DNA from 2 places in the Halobacillus sp. SY10 genome. Region 2 is predicted to be linked to the other one. Evidence: riboswitches for the same ligand, from Rfam matches in the RefSeq annotation. Region 2 holds a riboswitch; the other holds the start of a gene.
The links. A riboswitch is a leader RNA that binds a small molecule or an ion and turns the genes downstream of it on or off. The one in region 2 is predicted to bind S-adenosylmethionine.
Positions count from the first base shown of each region.

Region 1: it holds a riboswitch for S-adenosylmethionine, as region 2 does, so the genes downstream of both, ACJA3J_RS16555 (methionine ABC transporter ATP-binding protein) here and ACJA3J_RS09915 (phosphoadenylyl-sulfate reductase) in region 2, are expected to answer to the same signal.

Region 1 covers NZ_CP174345.1:3,225,842-3,230,042, forward strand. The annotation lists gene ACJA3J_RS16545 (MetQ/NlpA family ABC transporter substrate-binding protein) at 1-367, opposite strand, end outside; gene ACJA3J_RS16550 (methionine ABC transporter permease) at 394-1,062, opposite strand; gene ACJA3J_RS16555 (methionine ABC transporter ATP-binding protein) at 1,055-2,080, opposite strand; SAM riboswitch class I at 2,161-2,269, opposite strand; SAM riboswitch class I at 2,498-2,603, opposite strand; gene ACJA3J_RS16560 (TlpA family protein disulfide reductase) at 2,695-3,117, shown strand; gene ACJA3J_RS16565 (thioredoxin family protein) at 3,258-3,575, opposite strand; gene ACJA3J_RS16570 (toprim domain-containing protein) at 3,580-3,927, opposite strand; gene gcvH (glycine cleavage system protein GcvH) at 4,050-4,201, opposite strand, start outside.
Region 2 covers NZ_CP174345.1:1,935,514-1,939,714, reverse strand. The annotation lists gene sat (sulfate adenylyltransferase) at 1-1,119, opposite strand, end outside; gene ACJA3J_RS09915 (phosphoadenylyl-sulfate reductase) at 1,133-1,867, opposite strand; SAM riboswitch class I at 1,950-2,064, opposite strand; SAM riboswitch class I at 2,234-2,331, shown strand; gene ACJA3J_RS09910 (sulfite exporter TauE/SafE family protein) at 2,454-3,335, shown strand; gene ACJA3J_RS09905 (DAK2 domain-containing protein) at 3,373-4,201, opposite strand, start outside.

The DNA.
Region 1 (4,201 bases), 1.3 Mb from region 2:
CGATAGGCTCAATATGGATCCCACCAAGATTTGCAAAGTCATACCCTTTCTCTTCCTCTTGGGTCTCCATATAAGGGATCGTTTGGAAGTAGTTAGCGTCAATACGACCTTCATCTAAATCTTGGTTCGGTAAAATGTAATCCTGATATTCTTCAATCTTTAATGTGATTCCTTCTTCTTCAAGCATAGGTTTTGCTTTCTCGAGAACTTCAGCATGTGGAACACTGGTAGCTCCTACCTTAATCTCCTTTGTTCCACCTTCTTCACCTTCAGATCCTGATGCATTTTCTTCCTCATTCGATGACCCGCAAGCTGCGAGAACAAGGATAAGCAATACAGCGATTAAACTCGTCCATAGTTTTTTCATTATTCATTCTCTCCCTTTTATTTATTTTATCTTTTATCCAATTTTCGTGAGATGGCATCTCCGATGAATTGGAAAATAAACACAATTAAAATGATTAAAATAGTACAAATGAATACAACATCAAAGTTACTTCTTTGGAACCCATAAAAATAAGCGAAATCGCCAAGACCGCCAGATCCGATTGCACCGGCTACGGCGGTGTATCCAATCAATGCGATAGCTGTTACGGTTATCCCAGATATGAGAGCTGGCATCGATTCCGGAAGCAATACTTTAAAAATGATGGTCGAGTATTTAGCTCCCATAGATTTTGCTGCTTCCACGACACCTTTATCGACTTCTTTCAATGCAATTTCCACCAACCGGGCATAGAATGGCGCTCCACCAATAATCAGGGCAGGCAATGCTGCTTGTGGCCCTCGAATGGTGCCCAGCAGAAAATCAGTAAACGGGAACAATAATAAAATGAGAATAATAAACGGAATTGCTCTGAATATGTTAACAATGGAAGCAGTAATCCAATTCAACGTTTTGTTCTCCCAAAGACCCCCAGGTCCGGTCAAATAAAGGAGAAGACCCAAAAGCAAACCTAAAACGAATGTCCCAGCGACAGAAACCAGCGTCATATACAAGGTTTCATTTGTAGCTGTAATCATGTCTTCCATTCTTACGTTCGGGAACCATTCATTAAACATGTGGATTCACCTCCACTTCAACAGATGTTGATTCAATATATTCAATGGCACGCTCGACTTCTTTTTCGTCTCCATCAAATTGAACAAACATTGTTCCATATGCACCCTTTTGTGTTTGGGTAATCTTTCCATGTAGAATGTTGACGTCTAATTCAAACTTCCTTGATAAATCACTGATCAGTGCCTGATTTGTACTTTCTCCGACAAAGTGAAGGCGTATAATTTCTCCAGACCGGTAATTATCTTTGATCAATTGCAAGGAGGTTTCTTTTTCTGGATCTCCCATCACTTGATCCACAAACTTCTTCGTGACTGGTTTTTGAGGATGAAGAAAAACGTCCAACACTTCCCCTTGTTCAACAATTTTACCTTCTTCCATAACCGCCACCTGATGACAGATTTTGCGAATGACGTGCATTTCATGTGTGATCAGAACGATTGTAAGGCCAAGCTTTTCGTTAATATCCACAAGAAGATCAAGAATCGAATCCGTGGTCTCAGGGTCCAACGCGGATGTGGCCTCATCACATAAAAGAACTTTCGGATTGTTTGCAAGCGCTCTGGCTATTCCCACTCTTTGCTTTTGTCCACCGCTCAATTGGGATGGATAAGAACCTCCCCGGCCTTTCAACCCGACCAATTCAATTAATTCATCGACACGTTTTTGCCTTTCTGCTTTAGGGATCCCGGCAATTTCCAGTGGAAAAGCGATATTATCATGAACGGTACGTGACCAAAGTAAATTGAAATGCTGGAAAATCATTCCTATTTCTTGTCTGGCCAACCTTAATTTTCCTTTGCTTAATGAAGTAAGTTCCTGCTCATCGACAAGAATGCTTCCTTCTGTGGGATCTTCCAAACGGTTCAGTAAGCGAATAAATGTACTTTTACCGGCCCCACTATATCCGATCACTCCATAAATTTCCCCTTTGTTAATATTAAGACTTAAATCATCCACTGCTCGTACATCCTGATCTTTCGTGTGGAATATCTTTGATAGTCCTTTAATTGTAATCATGCTGCTTTCCCTCCACTTCAAAAAAAGCCACTCTGTAATGAGAACAGAGTGGCTTTTTTAATCATACCTAAAAATCTGTTCTCTCATCTGTCAAAGCTTAATACTTTGCAGGAATTGGCACCTGAGCAAAACAGTGTTGCCGGTTGCCGGGCATCATCGGGCCAGTCCCTCCGCCACTCTGGATAAGAGATTTTAATTTATTAAATTACTATCGCTTTAATTCGTTTAAGTAGTACAATAATGGATTGTAGCACCGTAAGAATTTTGTGTCAACTCATAAACAGATTGTTCAGAAAAATAAAGTCGATCAAAACTAAAGAAATGATTACATCTTCCATACAAAAACATCGAATATTCACTCGATTGACACAATAAAAAAATCCCTTCTTTAATAGAAGAGATTCATCGCTTTTACATTTCTCATCTATCAAAGTCAAAGACTTCGCAGGATTTAGCACCGTGCAGTTTACCTGCCGGTTGCCGGGCATCGTCGGGCCAGTCCCTCCGCCACTCTGGATAAGTGAAGATGTCGATATGAAATTAATAATTATGTTAGCATGGGAAATATATAAGCGTCAATCCATAACCTTCGCCTGATAAAAAGGAGAATGACATTGAGTAAACAAGCCCCTTTATTTGAACTACCTTACATCCACAACCACTCTTCCATTTATAAACTTGAAGAGGACTTAGGGAAAGTTATTGTCTTGACCTTCTGGGCTTCCTGGTGTCCAGATTGTGGGAAAGACTTACCTATGAAAGAACAACTTTTCAAAACGATGGACCATGACAAAGTAAAAATGATGACGATCAATGTAACTGGAAGGGAACGGAAAATTGAGGAAGGCATCGAATTCAAGGAAAAGTTTTTAACACAACCAACTCTTTCTGACGAAGGACGATACGTCTATGACTTGTACAATTGTGATGGCGTTCCTTCCACCATCATCATTAATCAACAAGGAGAGATCCATGCGAATTTTGGCGATCAGTCCTCCTTTTTAGATATTGTAAGCAAATTAGGAGAAATCGTATGATATTCATAACAAAAAGACAGCAAAGACTCCGGAAAGTCTTTGCTGTCTTTTTCATTATCGAACTCTTCCACATTACATATAAGTTTTTTAGAGAATTTTTAAATTCTACAGTAGTGGTCATTTCCTGGGAAATACATACACTATTCAACAAAACCCACCACTTTCTCATACATATAGGAGACAGAATGAAAAGCATAAATCTTTTCCTCTACCTCCCCGCCCCTCGTAACCAGCAGACATGGAACACTTTTAATCTTAAAATGCTGCATCCATTTAGGGTGCAGAGAAGCATTCATTTCCTTAAAAACTTCTCGATCAAATACAGACTCCAGTGTTGTGAGCATTTGACGCGCTAGGTGACAAGTTGCACAAAAAGGGCTATGAACGAAGGTGAGGGTCGTTTGTGGAGATTCGAAGAACTTCTTTACTTCTGTTGTTTTTATTTCCTCCACAGCCATCCTCCTATATTAAATAGATCGACTTTACATTGAAATGTCTACTGAGTAAGGCTCTTGCCAATTCAGGTTCCGGCGTAGCTGCTACTTCCCTGAAAGCCTTATCTATGTAGATATGCTCAGCGTGAGGAAGCTCTTCCATCAATTGTTTTCTTAATTTGTAGCCAGAGTCATCTTCATCCACTAGAATATACACGGTCCGATCATCTAAGTTATGATCAAAAATCATTTCTTCCATCCGCTCGATTCCTAAAGTACCATGGGTGCAGATGATTTCAATCTCTTCATCAAGAACTTTATTCAACTTCTTCTTATCTGTAATTCCTTCAACAATGACGATTCGTTCTCCATCCATCTTCATCACCTACTATATAGAAACAGACCATGCCAATCAGGCATGGTCTGAACATGATTAAGATCAAACGTGATCATGTCAGACAAGGTTTCTTAAAGCCCTGCCTGTCCAATGCACTATCCTTAGTCTTCATCGATCATTGCTTCATATTCTTCCGGGGTCATCAAGTCGTTGATTTGAGAGTTGTTACTTGGCTCAACAACAACCATCCAAGCTTTATCGTAAGGAGATTCATTGACAAACTCTGGACTGTCTTCCAGGTCTTCGTTTACTT
Region 2 (4,201 bases):
CATTCCTTCGATTAGTACGTCCACCACTTCAGGGCGACTGAACGTTTTGGGTGGCTTTTCTCCTTTTCGCAAAAGCTCTCTCACTTTCGTCCCTGACAAGATCATGTGATGTTCTTTGTCGTGGGGGCAGGTTTTATGGGAAGCCATCGATTCGCAAGCGTTGCAATAAAAACTATGTTCAAAGAAAAGTGGCGTGATCCCAAGCTCCCCATCTTCATAATGGCTGAAAATTTTCTGCGCATCGTACGTACCATAATAATCCCCTACACCTGCATGATCGCGGCCGACTATGAAGTGAGAGCAACCGAAATTCTTTCTGACGATTGCATGAAAGATCGCCTCCCTTGGCCCTGCATACCGCATCGCTGCATTGAAAACGGCCAATGTGACTCTTTCTTTTGGATAGTACTGATCAAGAAGGACTTGATAGCTCTTCATTCGGACTTCACTGGGAATATCATCACTTTTTGTTTCACCCACAAGAGGATTTAAAAACAATCCATCCACCGTTTCCAGTGCAGCTTTCTGGATATATTCGTGAGCTCTATGGACAGGATTTCTTGTTTGGAAACCGACGACCTTTTTCCACCCGAGTTCTTGAAAGTGCTCCCTCGATTGTTCTGGATCCAAATAAAAAGCTTTTCCATGTTCGTAAGGAGGTTTTTGAAAGACCTCAATTTCGCCTGCTACGTACCAATCTGGTCGGTTGTATAATTTGTTCACCCCAGGATGCTCAGGCTCTGTCGTTAAGTATACGTTTTGAGATTCCTTTTCCTTATCCGGTTTAAATCGATCAGTTATCGTAATCGTTCCATATACAACCCCGTCTTTGACCAACTGCGCTTTCCTTCCAAGCGTCCGGGACTGTGACTCTGTGATTGGGAGCGTTATAGGAATACTCCATGGAGTGCCATCTTTCAACCTCATCGTATCGATAACAGATTCATAGTCGTCCTTGTTCATAAATCCTTTTAATGGACTATAAGCACCATTCGCAATCAAACCGACATCACTTAAGGCCATTGAATCAAGCTCGATGATATCTTCCGGCAGCTCCTCCGGTCTTTTTTCCTTCCATCTGTTTATAAGTTCTCCACCGTGCGGGGTTATGATTGACATGCAAATTCCTCCTTCATGAATTTTCCTCTTCCAAAGGCTCCGCTGTGTGTAAACCACATTCGGATTTATTGAACCCTTTCCATCTTCCTGATCTCCCATCATCGGCTGCCTGAGCCGTACATGGAATGCATCCGACACTGGGATAATTCTGATCGTGTAATTCATTGTAATCCAACCCATTTAGTCGGATATATTGCCATACGTCTTCCCATGTCCAGTGAATCAACGGACATATTTTTATGGATTTGAATCTTTCATCCTTATTGACGAAGTTTGTTTTTTGTCGGCTAGGGGATTGTTCACGCCTCAGCCCCGACAACCACGCTGTTTTCCCGCTGAGGGCATCTTCGAGCGGTTTTATTTTACGGATGTAACAACAATGATCCGGCTTCCGTTTCCATAAGGCGGATCCGAATTGTTCTGCCTGTTCTTCCAGATTGATGTCAGGCTTCTTTATCGTTATGTTTAGTGCCGGATATCTCTTTCTTACTTTTTCAATAAGCTCATAAGTTTCTTGAAAATGAAGGTCTGTATCAAGAAAAACGACTTCGGCATCCGGCTGAGCCTTCGAAATCAAATCTATGAGAACGATACCTTCGGCTCCGAAACTACAGGCATACGCAATGTCCTTATACTGAGAATATGCCCAGCGAATGACTTCCGCTGCTCCTTTTGTATCGTCGCCCTTCGGTGGATCACCCTCAAATGGGTTTTCAAATGATTGATATGTGATGAGTGATGGTTTCATTTCCTCCTCCTTTCTTAAAAGCAAAAAAGCCTATCTTCACGATAAGAAGAAAGGCTTTTACAAATACATGTAAACTACATTCTCCCTATCTTCTCAAGCGTTCACCACTTGCTGGAATTGGCACAGTATCTGTATACATCATCAGACCCGTTGCCGAGGTTTCAAAGGGCCAGTCCCTCCACCTCTCTAGATAAGAAAAGGTATGAAATTTTTTGAAAAACAAGTTGATACAAATCTTATGCTCCTTTTCAACAGATGTCAATGTTTTTTTGAAAAATTATAATTTTTCTGCTTTTTTAATAAATATGTTTGACAAACAAATCCATGTCCGTTAGTTTTAGAATTATTCTAAAAATATTCATACGATCCTTATGAAGAGTCGGGGGAGGAAACTGGTCTGACGATCCCGCAGCAACCTTTAAGAAGGTGCTCATTCCAGCAGCCAGAAGGCTGAAAGATAAGGTGCGGATCACTCCCCCTTCTTTCAGACGGGGGAGTTTTTTTTGATTATAAAACCAAGTAAATGCATAGGAATAATGAAAAATACTTTACTATACATTGGACTTTTTAAAAGGAGTGGTACACTTTGCAAAAACTAACGATTTTCGCACTCATTGGGTTTGTTGCTCAACTGATGGACGGTGCACTCGGCATGGGGTTTGGGCTTAGCTCATCAACCATTCTCTTATCCTATGGACTTGCTCCTGCTGTAGCATCCGCTTCCATCCATATGTCTCAGATCGCCACCACGGCTGTTTCAGGCTTTTCCCACTATAAATTTGGCAATGTAGATAAACGCCTTGTCATGATTATCGCAGTTCCTGGAGCCATCAGTGCCTTTTTAGGTGCGGCATTTTTAAGCTATATATCAGGGGAATTCATTAGACCTTACATATCCATATTCCTACTCACACTAGGGATTTATATCATTTTTCGTTTCCTATACCTTTCGAAAAAAACACATACCAAAGAAAAGAAGTCTGTAAACAAACGTTTCCTCTTGCCACTTGGAATTGCCGGGGGTTTTTTGGATAGTGTCGGAGGGGGTGGATGGGGACCTGTGAATACACCTGCGCTTCTTTCTCAATCAGGGATTGCTCCAAGAAAAGTCATTGGAACAGTGGATACGAGCGAATTTCTGGTAACGATTTCAGCAACGGCTGGGTTTTTGATTTTTTTAGGGCATGACCAGTTCAGCTGGCTGCTCATTTCATCTTTCGTTATCGGTGGTGTCATAGCAGCACCCATTGCCGCTTGGCTTGTCAAAACCCTCCCCTCTTCTGTTCTTGGAGTATTAGCCGGAGGTTTTATCATACTTACAAATACGAGGACTTTACTTTCTTCGATCCAAGTCAGTGATTCGATCTTAACGTTTGTGTACACTTGTCTGCTATCCGGCTATCTCTTGATTGTTGTTTTTTCTATTCGAAACCATCTTCGAGTCAAGGTGGTTCGAAAACAAGCATAAAAGAAACGCAGCCCCAAGAGCTGCGTTCCTGCACGTTTTATTCGATTGAAAAGATATAGGAGTAAATCGGCTGTCCACCATTGTGGATTTCCACTTCTAGATCTTCATACGTTTCTTCTATGAATGATTCAAGTTCTGCTACATCTTTTTCGTCGACTTCTTCACCTGTCAAGATGGTCAGAATTTCATCTTCATCTTCGTCAATCATTTGGTTCAACAACGTTTTAGCAGTCGTCAATGCATCTTGATCTGTGGCGGAAATTTTGCCATCGGCGATTCCCATGAAATGGCCTTTGGAAATGTCCAACCCATCAATTTGTGTATCTCTGACGGCGTACGTAATTTGCCCTGTCTTCACTTCAGCCATGAGGCTCTGCATTTCCTCTTTATTCGCATCAAGATCCGCTTCTGGGTTGAACCCTAGAAGGGCGCTCATCCCTTGAGGAATCGTTTTCGATGGAATGACAGCCACCTCTACATCCGCTAATTCTGCCGCTTGTTCAGCAGCCATGACGATATTCTTGTTATTCGGCAAGACAAGCACTCGTTTTGCATGTGCTTCTTTAATCGCTTCCGAAAGATCTTGAGTACTCGGGTTCATGGTTTGTCCACCTTGGATAACAACAGTAGCTCCAAGACTTTCAAACAACTTCTTGATTCCGTCTCCCATGCTTACTGTCACGATTCCGTACTCTGCTTTTTCCTCTGACTTGGGCTTGGCTTTCTTTTTGTCACCAACGATCGACGTATGCTGCTCACGCATATTCTCAATCTTCATGTTGACAAGACTGCCGTATCTTTGCCCCAAGGTCATCGCTTCACCTGGATATTCCACGTGGACATGGACTTTGATCAAGTCTTCATCA